DNA from 2 places in the Croceibacterium sp. TMG7-5b_MA50 genome. Region 1 is predicted to be linked to the other one. Evidence: predicted binding sites of a transcription regulator. Region 1 holds the regulator's gene; the other holds the start of a gene.

Region 1 (7,820 bases):
GCCGACTACACCTTCACGGAGGATTTCCACGAAGTGGCGACCTTCCTGGCGTTGGCGGCGGTGACGGGCGGCGACATCGCGGTGCGCAATGCCCACCCGGAACACCTCACACTGATCGACCGCACCTTCGCCAAGTTCGGCTGCGAGGTCCGGCATCAGGATGGCTGGTCCCGGTTGGAGGCGCCGGCGCGATTGCGTGTGGAGGAGAACTTCACCAGCCACCTCATCACCAAGGTGGAGGCCGCGCCGTGGCCGTACATTCCGGCCGACCTGCTGCCGATCTTCATCGCACTGGGCGCCCGCGCCGAAGGGCAGATGATGTTCTGGAACAAGGTCTATGAAGGCGGCCTGACCTGGCACACCGAACTCAGCCTGTTCGGCGCGCACACCCTGCTGTGCGACCCGCACCGGCTGATCACTTTCGGCGGCAGCAGGCTGGCGCCCGCCACTGTCACCAGCCCCTACATCATCCGGGTGGCCATCGCCCTGCTGATGGTGGCATCCAGCATTGAAGGGGAAAGCACCATCCTAGATGCTGATCCCATCCGCCGGGCTCATCCGGGTTTCGTCGATAACTTCGTGAACCTCGGGGCCGACGTACAATGGGTAAAGTGAGCAAGACGGGTCGGTTGCCCCCGCTCAATAACTCCAATGCAACTGCGTGCGGATCAGGTCGCCCTCGGCGCGGCCGGTCCGCCGCTCGTCCGCCTCTCGCCGCTTCATGCGCGCATAGGCCAGCGTCAGTTCCAGCGCGTCCATCAGCGGCCATTCGACGCCGATCTCCCACTCGTCCGTCTCCAGCCGCGGCGCGTTGGTGGCCGCCTTCCAGCCGCCCCGGTAATGCTGCCAGCGGCCAAAGGTCAGCAGGCGGCCGCTGCCGATTTCACCCAGGTCATAGGTTAGTTGCAAGTAGCCGCCATTCAGCGGCGCCTCCTTGATCTGCTGCAGGGCGGTGTCAAACTGCGGACCCTGTCCCCATGCCCATTCCGCCTGGACGCCGAAGGGCTGCGGGTAGAGGATCGCGTGGACGCCGATCCTGTCCTCCCGGTAATCCAGCTCGCTGACGCCGCCGGTGCGCACCTCCGGCCGGATGCGGTTCAGCATCGCCGATCCGCCAAGCTCCAGCACCTGCCCGCGGAACATCGGGCCAAGGCCGTCCAGCTCGAAAGGCCAGGTCGCCATCGCCACCGTCATGGCGCTGCCATTGCGCTCCGCCCGGTTGGTGCCGCCGCCGTTGAACAGACCGACACCGAAGGCGCCGTAATTGCCGAACAGCTTTTGGCCGTCATCGTCCAGCCGGTCCCAGATGCGCTGCACATGCGGCGGCGTGTAATAGGCGACGACGCCCAGATCGCGCTCGCCCGGAACAGCGCTGTTGATCGCGTCGGACCGGTCGAGCGGGATGCGATTCGAGGATGATTGCAGGTTTTCCCAGCCGACCGGGACCTTTGACTGCCCGAACCGCAGCCGGAAGCTCTTTTCCCGATCCAGGAACACGTCGACATAGGCGTCGCGCAACTGGCCAAAGCCCTGGCGCGGCTCGGCGCTGGACTGGTTGTTCACGGCGGTGCCGAAATCGTGCTGCAGGTACAGCTCGATATTGTCGGTGACATCGCCCTGCAGGACCAGGCGCACTCGCCGGAGCGAGAAGCCGCCGTCGTCGTTGATCGAGGAATCGTGGACAGAGCGCAGTCGCGACATACCTGCCGGCGCATCCGCATCACCACTGAGAAAGGCGTTGTAGCGCAGCTGCGTGTAGCCGCGAAGCTGCAGCCGATCGTACCACGGCGCTCGTGCGGGCGGCTCCATGCGATCGGCAGTGCCATCGTCGGCAAGCACCGGCGGGGCGGGATCGCTGACCGCGACGGCCGGCGGGGCAACTTGGGGAGTGGCGGGCATCGGCGGGGTGGCTGCCATTGGCGCGGGCTGCACGGCTGACCGCAACTCCCGCTGCAAGGTCTCCACCTGCGCCTTCAGCTCGTCGATTTGACGCTGGAGGTCCGAGACGCTCTGGGCCTGCACCGGCACCGCAACCCAGATCGCGGTTGCCGCGACTGCAAACAGATAGGGACGCCGGCGCGTCATGTCGTGTCCTTCAACCCTGTCAATCGGCCCTGTCGAACGCGCGATTATGACAGATCGGTGACTATGGGAAGGGCGGAACCCGCCGGAAACTTAAGGCATGTAGTCGGCGCTAACAAAAAGGGCGCGGCCACCCTGCGGTGCCGCGCCCTTCCTGATGCATTGGCGATGTAGCGGCGCAATTACTGCGCGGCTTCCTCCGCCTCGTCCTCGTCGCTCGGCAATTCGCCCAGCTCGCGGTTCGGGTCGTAAGCTTCGGTGAAGCCTTCGCTCTCCTCGCGTTCTTCCTCGTACATGCGGGCCATGACGTCCACGCCCTGGCTCTGCAGCTCGGCCTCGTCTTCCGACCGCGCCACGTTGACCTTCACCGTCACGCGCACTTCGGGGTGGAGAGCAATGGTCACGTCGAACAGGCCCAGCGTCTTGATGGGCGCGCCCAGCACGACCTGGCGCTTATCCACGTCGTGACCCTGCTCGGCCAGAGCAGCGGCAACGTCACGGACGTTGACCGAACCGTACAGCTGGCCGGAGTTGGAGGAGGCACGGATCAGCACGATCTCGGCGCCTGCCACCTTCTCGCCAGCCTTCTCGGCCTCGCCACGGCGGGCGGCGTTCTCGGTTTCCAGCCGTTCCCGGTTGGCTTCGAACACCTTCTTGTTGTTGTCGTTGGCGCGCAGCGCCTTCTTCTGCGGCAGCAGGAAGTTGCGGGCGTAGCCGTCCTTGACGGACACGACATCGCCGATGCCGCCCAGCTTCTCGATGCGCTCCAGCAGAATGATATCCATGGGTAAGCGCTCCTTACTTCACGACGTAGGGCAGCAGGCCCAGATGGCGGGCGCGCTTGATCGCCTTGGCCAGCTCGCGCTGCTTCTTGCCGGAAACGGCGGTGATGCGGCTCGGGACGATCTTGCCACGCTCGGACATGAAGCCCTGCAGCAGGCGGGTGTCCTTGTAGTCGATCGCCGGGGCGTCCTTGGCCGAGAACGGGCAGGACTTGCGGCGGCGGAAAAACGGACGGGCCATCAGTTGCTATCCCCACGACGCTTGCGGTCACGTTCCTGCTTGCGCATCTGCGCCGACGGACCTTCCTCGTGTTCCTCGACCGCGATGGTCAGCCAGCGGATCACGTCTTCGTTGATGCGGTTCTGACGCTCAAGCTCGGCCACCATCGCGCCCGGACCTTCCAGGTTCAGGAGCACGAAGTGCGCCTTGCGGTTGCGGTCGATCTTATAGGCGAGGGACTTCAGGCCCCAGCTCTCGGTCTTGGTGACCTTGCCCTCGTTCGCTTCCACGATCTCCGTGATCGAGGCGGCGAGCGCGTCCACCTGAGCCTGGCTCAGATCCTGACGCGCGAGGAACACGTGCTCGTAAAGAGCCATGTGTGCGCTTCCTTTTCACTTCCTGCCGATCGCTGGCTATCTGCCATGCGCATCACGCGCTGGCATCGGCCCCTCCGGCTTTCTGCTGACCCGTGCGGCGCGGATCGCCAGCGCGGGAAGCGGGCGCCTTAGCGGATCGGACGCGAAAGGCAAGGGCGCTGACGTGGATAGCACGCCTCCTGCGATCTGCTACCAAGCCGGGCGAATCTGCAACGGAGAATAGCTGATGCCCGGTGGACTGGTCGCCCTGCTGGACGATGTGGCGGTGATCGCCAAGGTTGCGGCCGCCTCGATCGACGATGTGGGCGCCGCGGCCGCCAAGGCCGGCAGCAAGGCTGCGGGCGTCGTGATCGACGATGCGGCGGTCACCCCGTCCTACGTCACCGGCTTCACGCCCGACCGCGAACTGCCGGTGATCGCGCGCATCGCCAAGGGCAGCCTGATCAACAAGCTGGTGTTCCTGCTGCCCGGCGCCCTGCTGCTGAGCGAGCTGCTGCCGGCTGCGATCACCTGGCTGCTGCTGGCCGGTGGGCTGTTCCTCGCCTACGAAGGCGCGGAAAAGGTGATGGAGAAGCTGGGCGGCGCCAAGCATGGCGAGACGCTGGAGGATCCGATCACCGATCCGGCCGCGTTCGAGAAGGCGCGGGTCAGCGGCGCCGTGCGCACCGACCTGATCCTGTCGGCGGAGATCATGGCGATCGCTTTGGCGGAGGTCGCGGACCAGACGCTGGTGACGCGTGGCGTGACGCTGGCGTTGGTGGGCATCGTCATCACCGTGGTCGTCTATGGCGTGGTCGCGCTGATCGTGAAGATGGACGATGTCGGGCTCAACCTGACCAAGCGGGACAGCGCCGGCGCGCAGAGCCTCGGCCGGGGACTGCTGCTGGCCATGCCGCGCGTGCTGACGCTGCTGTCGATCGTCGGCACGATCGCCATGCTGTGGGTCGGCGGCGGGATCGTGCTGCATTCGGGCGAGGTGCTGGGGGTACCCGGACCGGCGCACCTGGCGCATGATGCGGAACACTGGCTGGCCGCGCATGGCGGCGTGGGGGGCGGTGTTCTGGGCTGGCTCGGCTATGCCGGCATCTCAGCCGTGGTCGGGCTGGTGCTCGGCTCCATTATCGCCTTCGTGCTGCACAAGGTGCTGAAGGTGGGCGCGCACTGAGCGCGCCCGACCCTCAATTATATCGCCGCAGCAGTCCCGCTAGCTTGCCCTGCACCAGCACGTCGCCGGCGGGGTAGAGCTGCGGGTCGTAGGCGCTGTTGGCCGGGTCGAGCCGGACCATTCCGCCCTTCTCGCGCCACAGATATTTGAGCGTCGCCTCCTCGCCCCGGATCAGCGCCACGACGATCTCACCATCGCGAGCGCTGTCGGTGCGCTTCACCAGTGCGTAGTCGCCGTCGAGAATGCCGGCTTCGACCATGGAGTCGCCGGAGACCTCCAGCGCGTAATGCTCACCCGCGCCAAGCAAGGCAGCGGGGACGGGCAGGCTGCGGCTGTCCTCCAGCGCCTCGATCGGCAGGCCGGCTGCGATCCGACCATGCAGCGGCACTTCGATCACATCGTTCGCCGGTTCGGGCGTCGTGCGGGCCGGGCGGGCGGGGGTCACGTCGTTGGCAACTGCCGGCCGCGTCGTGTTCTCAGGCTGACGCAACACCTCCAGCGCACGGGCACGGTTGGGGAGGCGGCGGATGAACTGGCGTTCCTCCAGCGCGGAGATCAGGCGGTGGACACCGGACTTGCTGCGCAGGTCGAGTGCGTCCTTCATCTCCTCGAAAGAGGGGCTGATGCCGGTCGCTTCCAGCCGCTGCTGGATGAACTGAAGCAGTTCGTGCTGCTTGGCGGTGAGCATATGACGCCTATCCCAACAAAGACCGACCGTTTCGGGAACGGATACGGAACAAGTAGGAAACTTCCGAACATACGTCAAGCGAGCAGGTGTATCTCCACCATCTCGCCCGCGGCGGCTGCCATCGCCCGTGCAGGGCGGCGAATCAGCGCGTCGCTCCCGGCAAGGCTCAGCAGGGCGCTCGAATCCTGCTTACCCTGCGGCACCACGCCGTTGGGGGTGAGGCGCCCGCGCAGGAACTCCATCCGGGTGCCCGCCGCCGGCAGTGGCGTAGCGAGGGGCAATCGCAACGTGCGGGGCAGCGGATCGCTCGCCCTGGCCAGCGCACGCAGCAGCGGCAACAGGAACAGCACGGCGGTGACGTAGCTCGACACCGGATTGCCTGGCAGGCCGATGATCCATTGATCGCCGCGCCGCGCCACCAGCAGCGGCTTGCCCGGGCGGATCGCCACCCGCCAGAAGTCGATCGTCGCGCCCCACGCTTCCAGCGCGGGACGGATCAGGTCATGATCGCCGACGGAGGCTCCGCCGCTGGTGACCAGCACGTCCGCGCCTTCGGCCTGCTGCAACGCGTCGGCGAGCGCCTCCAGCGTGTCGGCAACCGGGCCGATGCGGGTGAGGGTCGCGACGTGCGGTCCCGCCATGGCGGCGAGCATGGCGCCATTGCTGGCGGGGATCTGGTGCGGCGCGCAGGTTGCGGGATCGGTGGCCAGCTCGTCTCCGCTGTCGAGCACCGCGAGGCGGGGACGTCGGCCAACGGGCAACGCGGCGTGCCCGGCCGACAGCAGCAGCGCGATCTGGGCCGGGCCGACGGGAGCGCCCGCCGGCAGCAGCGGGTCGCCCGCCGCGAAATCGAAGCCGGCCCGGCGGACATGGCGCGCGCTGGCCTCGCCACCCGGCAGCAGGTTGAGCGTGTCGCCGTCGCGTGCCGCCTCCTCCTGCAGCAGCACGGCTGCGGCATCGGCGGGCATCAGCGCGCCGGTGGCGATGCGCACGCATTGCCCCAGCGCGAGTGTGCCGGTGAACGGTCGGCCGGCGGCGCTGCGGCCGACGACCTGCCACGGCCCCGCCAGATCGTCGCCCAGCATGGCATAGCCGTCCATCGCCGACAGGTCCGCCGCCGGCTGCGTGCGGATGGCGGCAAGCGGCGCCGCCAGGAAGCGGCCTGCGGCCTCGGCCGTGGCGACCTGTTCCGTCCCCAATGGCGCGGCGGCGGCGAGCAGGCGCCGCTGCGCCTCCTCCAGCGGGATGGGCGGGATCATGGCGCGCGCCAGGCGCCGCTCTTGCCGCCGGTCTTCTCGACCAGGCGAACGGTGTCGATCACCATGCCCTTGTCGATCGCCTTGGCCATGTCGTAGATCGTCAGCAATGCGATGGCCGCCGCCGTCATCGCCTCCATCTCGACACCAGTCTTTCCGGTCAGCGCGGCGCGCGCGCTCACCTCCACCGTGCGATCATCGGCAAAGCTGAAATCCACGCTCACGGTGTCGAGCGCCAGCGGATGGCACAGCGGGATCAGCTCGCCCGTCTTCTTGGCCGCCATGATGCCGGCGATACGCGCGGCGGCGAGCACGTCACCCTTCGGCCCGCTGCCATCGCGGATGGCGGCGAGCGCCTCTGCCGACATGGTGATGCGCCCAGCGGCGGTGGCGGAGCGGGCCGTCTGCGGCTTGCCACCGACATCGACCATGCGCGCGGCGCCCGTTTCGTCGAGGTGGGTCAGGGCGGTCATGCAGCAACCCCGTGAAGAGCCAATCCGGCGTAAGTTGACACTAAGTTGACACCTCCGAATGGCCGAACCGACGGAGCTGACCGGCGAGGCGCAAGGTCAGCAAGGCGTGAGGTCGTAGGCGTATGCGCGGCCCGGTGAAGCAGGGGAAAGGTCATCCGTGTGCTCATGGCAGACAGTGGACGAGTAGGACAGAGGCGCAGATCACCTCTTGAAAGCAGAACCGCTCATGATATATCACAGATATGTTCATTAAGGAAACAAGCGACATGCGACCGGATCGAGACTGGCTGGGTCATGAGGCGAGGCACTGGATGAAGCACGCCATGCAGCGTGGCGGCAATTGGCAGGGCTGGGCCCGGCAGGGCGGCGGCGGTGGCGGCAGCGTCTTCGGACCCGACGGGGTGTTCGGTCCGGATGGGCCGTTCGGCCCCGGTGGCCCGTTCGGCCCGTCAGGTCCGTTCGGGCCCGATGGTCCGTTCGGCGGCAAGGGACGCCAGGGGCGCGGCGGTGATGGCGGTGGGCGACGCGGGCGCCGGTTCGACCGGGCGGGGCTGCGGCTGGTGTTGCTGCGGCTGATCGCGGCCGAGCCGCGCCACGGCTATGACCTGATCCGCGCGATCGAGGACTTGTCGGGCGGCCATTATGCCCCGAGCCCCGGCGCGGTCTATCCGACGCTGGCGCTACTGGCGGACGAGGGCTTGATCGCCGAGCAGGCGAGCGAGGATCAGCGCCGCAAGTTCGCCATCACCCCGGCGGGGGAGGTGGTGCTGGCGACCG
Region 2 (7,820 bases), 880 kb from region 1:
CGAATGGCCGCACACGATGATTTCCGTCACCCCCAGCGCCATGACGCCGAACTCGACGGTGGAGGACACGCCGCCATTCTTGACCGCGACCGGCGGCACGATGTTGCCGGCATTGCGGCACACGAACAGGTCACCGGGATTGGCTTGCGTGATCAGTTCGGGAACCACGCGGGAATCCGCGCAGCTGATCATCAGGTACTTGGGGCTTTGTCCATTGCGGGCGAGGGTATGGAACAGCTCCTGCTGCTGCTTGTACACCTCACCCTGAAAGCGGGCGACGCCGCTGCCGATTTCCATTGCTGCTCTCCGTGTATGGGCGGCCATCCAGGGGGAGGCGGCACTTGCCCTTGCTACATGAAATGCATGCCTCCCATTGCTGCAATGCAACGCGCACGTAACAAAGTGTTGCTGCGGCCGCGCTGGGCTAACGGTCCAGCGGCAGGAATAGCTCCGCACGCAGCCCGGGCGTCGCATTGCCGAGTTGCAATGATCCGCCATGCTGCTGCGCCACCCGCTCCACCACGGCGAGGCCCATGCCCATGCCGGCGGTGTCCCGCGCACGCGCCAGATCACCGCGGAAGAACGGCGCGGTGACATGCGGCAACTGCTCGGCCGGGATGCCGGGACCATGGTCGCGCACGGCGATGATCGCGTGGGCGCCGTCCGTCCGCAGCGACAGGACGGCATCCCCGGCGTAGCGGAAGGCGTTCTCCACCAGGTTGGTCACCGCCCGCCGGATCGCGCCCGCATCCACCGTAGCATGCAGCGGCGCCTCCACGCCCATTGTGTCGACATGATGTCCCACCGCCTCCGCATTGGCGGCAACGGAGCGGAGCAGCGCGGCAAGGTCGGTGCGCACCGGTGTCTGCCCGTCGGCACCATGTGAAAGGTAGGTCAGCAGGGAATCGAGCATCGCCTGCATTTCCGCCAGATCATCCTGCATGGCTTCCTGGTCGCCTTCGCGCAGGCGTCCGTGCAGCCGCAGCTTCAGGCGGGACAGGGGGGTGCGCAGGTCATGGCTGACCGCCAGCAGCGCCTCCGTCCGGCTGTCGATCAATTCGCCGATGCGGGACTGCATCGCATTGAACGCCTCCGCCAGGCGGCGCATCTCCTGCGGGCCGCCCGGTTCGATCAGGATCGGCTGCGGGGACAGGCCGATGCGGTCGGCGGCGGACGACAGCGCCCGCAGCGGTGCGGCCATGGTCCTGACCAGCAGCACGGCAACCAGCAGGACCGCCGTGGCAAGCATCACGAGCGAGGCGATCCAGCGTAGGGATGCATGCCAGTGGCTGACCGGCTCACGCGATCGGAACAGTATCCAGCTGCCGTCATCGGTCCGGACGCCGCCTTCCAGCCGGCGTCCGCCGAACTTGCCCTGCGACAGGCCGACCCGCAGCGCATCCTTCTGCAGCGTCGGTTCCCAGTCGAGCATGGCGGCCAGCGCGGCGCGCGTGACGTCGGATTGCGGGCGCACGGGCGGCGCGGTGGCCGAGGCGGCAAAGGCGACATGGCGGGTGGACAGGCCCGGCGCGGCCTTGGCCCGTACGGCGGGCGGCAACGGGCCCAGCACCTGTTCCGCGGCGACGACCTGTTCCGCCACGCGCTGCGCCTGGCCGGTGCGCAACAGCAGCCGCTCCGCCTCCCCGAACACCAGCACGGTGCCGGCGAACTCCACCAAGACCGCCACCAGCAGCACCAGCGTGATGCGGCCGGTCAGACTGGCGGGCCAGAGATGGACCCGGCTCATCGCCAGGCGCTCATTGCCGTTCGATGCGGGGCGTGAACATGTAGCCGGCGCCACGCACCGTCTTGATCAGCGCCTCCCCGCCATGCTCGCCCAGCTTGGAGCGGAGCCGGCTGACCAGCACGTCGATCGAGCGGTCGGACGCGCCCGACATGCGCTTGCGCGATTGTTCCAGCAGGTATTCGCGGCCAACGACCCGCTGGGCGGAACCGATCAGGGTCAGCAACAGGTCGTATTCGGCGCCCGACAGGGGCACTTCCTGACCTGCCGGTGCGAACAGTTCACGCCGTTCCTCCACCACGGTCCACCCGTCGAACGTGATGCGCCGGCGCTTGTCGGCGGGCGCCTGCACGGCGCCGCTGGTCCGGCGCAGCACGGCCCGCACGCGGGCCACCAGTTCGTCCGGGCCGAAGGGCTTGGACAGGTAATCGTCCGCCCCCAGTTCCAGCCCCACGATGCGGTCGGTCTGCTGGCCGCGCGCGCTGATGATGATGATCGGCATCGCGCTGTTCGCGCGCACCCGGCGGCAGATGTCGAGCCCGTTGGTGCCGGGCAGCATGATGTCGAGCACCAGCAGGTCGAACCCGCCGCCATCCAGCAGCGGCTGCATCTCCGCCCCGGAGCCCACGCCCACCGTCTCGAAGCCGTAGTCGCGCAAGGTCCGCCCGATCAGCAGGCGGAGCGGCCCGTCATCCTCCACGATCAAGATTTTCATATATCCCCTCTGCCCGTGGTGCGACTTGGCGACAAGGCCGGAACGCCTTGTCGTGTCCTTCGCGCTGCGGCACACTGGATGCGGGACAGAGGATGGAACGGGTCGTATGCCGACAATGCTGCGCCAATTTGTGTTAGCGCTAACCTTCGTGATCGTCGCCACGGCGCAGGCTCACGCGCAGGCGGATCTCCCGCGGCTGGAGCGGCGCGGTGAGGCGACGCAGCTGATCGTGGATGGTGCGCCCTACCTGATCCTGGGCGGGGAGACGGCGAACTCCTCCACCAGTGACCTCACCTACATGGAAACGGTCTGGCCACGGCTGAAGGCGATGAACCTCAACACCGTGCTCGTGCCGGTGGCATGGGAGACGATCGAGCCGCAGGAGGGGCGGTTCGACTGGCGCAACCTGGACGGCATGCTAGCGGCAGCGCGGCAGCATGACCTGAAGCTGGTGCTGCTGTGGTTCGGATCGTGGAAGAACACCTTCTCCTCCTACGCGCCCGGCTGGGTCAAGCGGGACCAGTCCCGCTTCCCGCGCGTGGAACTGAGCGACGGCCGCGGGACGGAACGGCTGTCGCCATTCAGTGCGGGGGTGCGCGAGGCGGATGCCCGCGCCTATGCGGCGCTGATGCGGCACCTGCGGCAGGTGGATGGCGTGCGGCAGACCGTCCTGATGGTGCAGGTGGAGAACGAGGTCGGCGTGATCCCGCAATCGCGCGACCATTCCGCCGTGGCGGAGGCGGCCTTTGCCGGACCTGTCCCTTCCGCCTTGACCACTCACCTGGCGGCGAACCGCACGACGCTGAACCCCGACCTGCGCACCGCGTGGGAGGCCGCCGGCGGACGGATGGAGGGTACCTGGCAGGAGGTGTTCGGCAGCGGGTCGATGACCGACAGCCTGTTCATGGCCTGGCACTACGCCACCTTCGTGGAAGTGGTGACCGCCGCCGGGAAGGGCGAATACGCGCTGCCCATGTTCACCAATGCCGCGCTGATCCGGCCCAATTACGAGCCCGGCCAGTACAATTCGGGCGGACCCCTGCCGCATGCGATCGACATCTGGCAGGTCGGCGCGCCCTCGCTCGATTTCGTGTCGCCTGACATCTATTTCGACGATTTCGGAACCTGGGCGGCGCAATATGCCCGCCCCGACAACCCGCTGTTCGTGCCGGAGGCGCGTGGCGGGCCGGACGGGGCGGCGAACGCGCTCTATGCCTATGGCTCGCTGCGGGCGATCGGCTTCTCGCCCTTCGGCATAGATGGCGCGGCGGCCCCGCCGGCGGCGGGCGATGCCAGCATCGGCGTGGGCACCGGCAATGCGGACGACCGCGCGATCGCCGGCCTCTATGCCCGGCTGGCGCCGCTCGCGCCGCTGCTGCTGCAGAAGCAGGCCGAGGGGCAGGCCCATACGCTCATCATGGAGGGTGCCGCGCAGCGCGCCGGGCGCATGCGGCTGGGTGATTACACGGTCAACATAGTGCGCGCGGAAGGTGCGGACGGGCGGGTCGATCCGAACAGCCGGGTCGCCGCCATGTTCCTGCAGACCGGACCCGACAGCTTCACCGTGGTGGGCAGCGGCGATGCCGTGGTCACCTTCACCGCCGATACGCCCGGACCAGCCATCGTGGGGCTGGACAGCATCGATGAACTGGTACTGCGTGACGGACGGCTGGTACGGGGGCGGCGGCTGAACGGCGACGAGAACGGGCAGGGCCAGGTGCTGCGGCTGCACGCCCGCGACGGGGCTGAGGGCCGGGTGCACGAGGTGAAGCTGTACCGTTATCGGTAAGGTGCTTGCGGGTCCTTGACGGCGGGGTGCCGAGCGGAACAAATAGAGAACGTTCCTGTTGCGAGTCGTTGTGCCCCATCCTGTTCCCACCCTTGCCGAGCTTCGCGAGAGCGTGCGGCTGATCTCCGGCGAGAAGCGGGAGCGGCCGGTCCTGCCGTTCGGGATCGACCGGGTTGATGGCCGGCTGGCGGATGGCGGCATGCGGCTCGACGCGCTGCACGAGGTGTCGTGCCGTGGGCAGGGGTGGGGGGATGACGCGGCGGCCGTGCTGTTCGCCGCCGGGATCGCCGCCCGTTCGCAGGGCGAGGTGCTGTGGGTGGTGCGCGGGCGGGACCTGTTCGCACCCGGCCTGTACCAGGCGGGCCTTGCCCCGGCGCGGGTGATCTATGCCGAGGCACGCGACGATGCCGAATTGCTCGCGCTGCTGGAGGAAGGGCTGCGGCATCGCGGCCTCGGCGCCGTGGTGGGGGAGGCGCGCCGGCTGCCCATGGCGCAGGCCCGGCGGCTGCAACTGGCGGCGGAAGGTGGCGGGACGATTGCCCTGCTGCTGCGCCGCCCGGCCCGCAATGGCGCCGACCCGCTGGCCGCACCATCCGCCGCGGTGACCCGCTGGCGCGTGGCCCATGCCCCATCCTTGCCCGTGCCGTGGGACGGCCTGGGCCGGGCATGCTGGCACCTGCAATGCGTCCGCCAGCGCGGCGGCGATCCGTTCGAACTGGTGGTGGAGGGATCGGATGAAGCGGGTCGCCTCGCTCTACCTGCCCAGCTGGTCGATCGACCGGCTGCGCAGGTCGGAGCGCCGGCACGCGCCGCCGTCGGCTGAAGCTGACGGCCGTGCGGCCTTCCACGCCATCGGTGCCGATGCGGCGGCGGAGCGTGCACAGCACTGCTCCGTCCCGAAGGAGGGCGGCTGGCGACCCGGCGCGCGCTGGGCACGCAGCGACCCCGACGCTGGCAGCAGCGGAACTGGCAGCGGCCTGGCCGACACGCGCGAGCAGGTTGAGGCGGCGATCGAGGCGCTGCCTGCCCATCGCCGCCCGCCCCAGCGCGAACTGGGCCGCGTCAGCAAGGCGGCGGACAATCCGTTCAGGGGCGGGCCGTCCCGCAAGGGATTGAGCCACCCGCCGGAGGAGCGGCTCGCCGCGCCTGCCCCACTTCGCGAGATGGCGCGCCGGACGGAAGGCGCGGAACCCTTGTTCCGCCCCGGCACGCGCGGCTGGCTGGGGGAGGATCTGCAAACGGCGGTGAACAACCTGCCCACGCATCAGCGCCCCCGATCGGGCGAGCTGTCGCGCAAGACGGAGGTGATCGACAATCCGTTCGGCCTCTGCCCCGATGATGTCGGCCCGAACCTCGGCCATGGCCGGCCCGACGTGCCGCCGCTGCGCTTCCCGGGGGAGGACGCGCCGGCAAAGGCGGGGCGTGGCGCGGCGCTGCGCCAGTTCGCCGCCATGCCGCCGGTGCATGGTCCGGGGGAGGATGTGGTGGTCCGCCGCCAGATGAAAGCGCCCAAACGCAGCGCGCGCGATGGCCATGGGGGGGAGGCCGGCTATGTCGCGCCGCCCAATGTGGCGCAAAGCCTGAAGCAGCTGGCGGCGATGCCCGCGGTGCAGTTCCCCGGTGAAGGGCCGCATCCCGACAATCATGGCCGCAGCGAACCGACCGCGCCCACTTACGGGCAGGGCCGCTTCTTCCAGACCGGCCGCACGCTGGCGAGCGTGGTCGCGCGCGTATGCCGTGATGAGGAGGCAGACGGCCTCGCCGTGACGCCGATTGACGAGCCGCCATTGGTGACGGTGCGCAAGACCGGCCCGCGCGTGGAGGTCGCCGCCGCCAATGCCGCTGCGCTCAGCGTCGGGATCGGTCCGGGTACTGCGCTGACCATGGCGCGCGCGCAGGTGCCGGGACTGGAGGTGCGCGAGGCCGATCCGGATGGCGATGCGGCAGCGTTGCGCACTTTGGCCGAACTGCTGGCGCGCCGCTGGGCACCGAACGTCACCATCTCCGACGCGGATGGCTTGTTCATCGACCTGACCGGGGTCGCACACCTGCATGGCGGGGAGGCGCGCTTCTGCCGCCGGCTGCTGCGCCTGCTGGCCCGCCACGGCATCGCCGCGCGGGTGGCGGTGGCGGACACCGCCGGCGCGGCCTGGGCGCTTGCCCGCTTCGGCGCGGCGGAGGCGGCGCAGATCCTCCAGCCGGGCCGTCAGGCGGAGGCGCTGGCGCACTTGCCGGTCGCCGCCCTGCGGTTGGAGCCGCGGGCGCTGGAGCTGCTGGCGCGGTTGGGGGTGGACAGCGTGGGGCAGCTCGCCGCCATGCCGCGCGCACCGCTGGTGCGCCGCTTCGGCCGGGCGGTGGCGGACCGGATCGACCAGGCCTGGGGCCGCGTGGCCGAGCCGTCCGAACCGGTGCTGCTGCCCACCCGCGTGGTGGTGGAACAGCGCTTCGCCGAACCGATCGCCACGCCGGAGGCGATCGCCCATTGGCTGGACGAACTGATGCGCCGGCTGGCGGTGGAGCTGGCGAAGGCGGGGCAGGGTGCGCGCAGCGTGGAACTGGTCGCCGCGCGGGTGGACGGCGTGCCGCAAAGGCTGCGGCTGGGCTTCGCGCGGCCGACCCGCGATGCGGTGCACATGCTGCGCCTGACGTTGCGCCGGATCGAGGAGATCGAGCCCGGCTACGGCATCGATGCCATGGCGCTGCATGTGCGCCGGGCCGACCCCTTGGGTGCGCAATCGCTGGCACCCACGCTGGCGGAGGAGGCCGCGCCCGATCTCGCGCCGCTGATCGACGCATTGGCGAACCGCATCGGGGCCGAGCGGCTGTGGCGCGCGGCCCCGGTGGAAAGCGACGTGCCCGAACGTTGCTGGACCCGCACCGGCCCGCTCGACCCCGGACGCGGGCGTGCGGCGATGCTGCGCCCCGATGATGTCCGCCGGCTGGATACACGTCCGCCCGACCACCCCTGGCACCCGCGCTGGCCGCGCCCCGTCTGGCTGCTCGCCCGGCCGGAACGGATCGACCACGTCATCGCGGAGATGCCGGACCAGCCGCCGCGCCGCTTCACCTGGCGCGGCACCAGCCACCGCGTTGTCCGGGCGGAGGGGCCGGAACGGGTGACGGGCGAATGGTGGCGCCGCGTGCCGGAACGGCTGGCGGTGCGCGATTACTACCGGGTGGAGGACGAGGCGGGCCAGCGTTTCTGGCTGTTCCGCCGCGGCGACGGTGTCAGCGCGGAAACCGGCGATCTCAGCTGGTTCATCCACGGGCTGGGTGATTGAGGCATGGCCTATTCCGAACTGCAGGTCTCGACCCATTTCTGCTTCCTGCGCGGCGTATCCTCGTGCGAGGAGCTGTTCTCCACCGCGTCGGAGATGGGCCTGCCCGCGCTCGGCATCACCGATCGCAACTCTGTCGCCGGCATCATCCGCGCGATGGTCGCGGCGGAGGAGGTGGCGGCGCAAGGCAGCCCGGTGCGGATGGTCGCGGGCTGCCGGCTCGACCTCGTCACCGGGGCATCGCTGCTGGTCTGGCCGGAGGATCTGGCCGCATGGAGCCGGCTGACCCGGCTG

What was found. Region 1 encodes LexA, which represses DNA repair genes until DNA is damaged. Its sites were predicted from a motif close to GTTCCNCNCTTGTTCT; they were not measured.
Region 2: a site for LexA is predicted at 4,284-4,299, ahead of V5740_RS08110 (protein ImuA). Genes of this name have one in related genera too.

What each region holds. Positions count from the first base shown of each region.
Region 1 is NZ_CP156082.1:793,811-801,630, forward strand. It holds gene V5740_RS03940 (UDP-N-acetylglucosamine 1-carboxyvinyltransferase) at 1-615, shown strand, start outside; gene V5740_RS03945 (porin) at 640-2,085, opposite strand; gene rplI (50S ribosomal protein L9) at 2,265-2,867, opposite strand; gene rpsR (30S ribosomal protein S18) at 2,881-3,105, opposite strand; gene rpsF (30S ribosomal protein S6) at 3,105-3,461, opposite strand; gene V5740_RS03965 (DUF808 family protein) at 3,688-4,626, shown strand; gene lexA (transcriptional repressor LexA) at 4,640-5,314, opposite strand; gene V5740_RS03975 (molybdopterin molybdotransferase MoeA) at 5,389-6,573, opposite strand; gene moaC (cyclic pyranopterin monophosphate synthase MoaC) at 6,570-7,043, opposite strand; gene V5740_RS03985 (PadR family transcriptional regulator) at 7,310-7,820, shown strand, end outside.
Region 2 is NZ_CP156082.1:1,675,116-1,682,935, reverse strand. It holds gene V5740_RS08130 (carbonic anhydrase) at 1-297, opposite strand, end outside; gene V5740_RS08125 (ATP-binding protein) at 425-1,747, opposite strand; gene V5740_RS08120 (response regulator transcription factor) at 1,758-2,459, opposite strand; gene V5740_RS08115 (DUF5597 domain-containing protein) at 2,590-4,248, shown strand; gene V5740_RS08110 (protein ImuA) at 4,370-5,071, shown strand; gene V5740_RS08105 (DUF6504 family protein) at 4,983-7,529, shown strand; gene V5740_RS08100 (error-prone DNA polymerase) at 7,533-7,820, shown strand, end outside.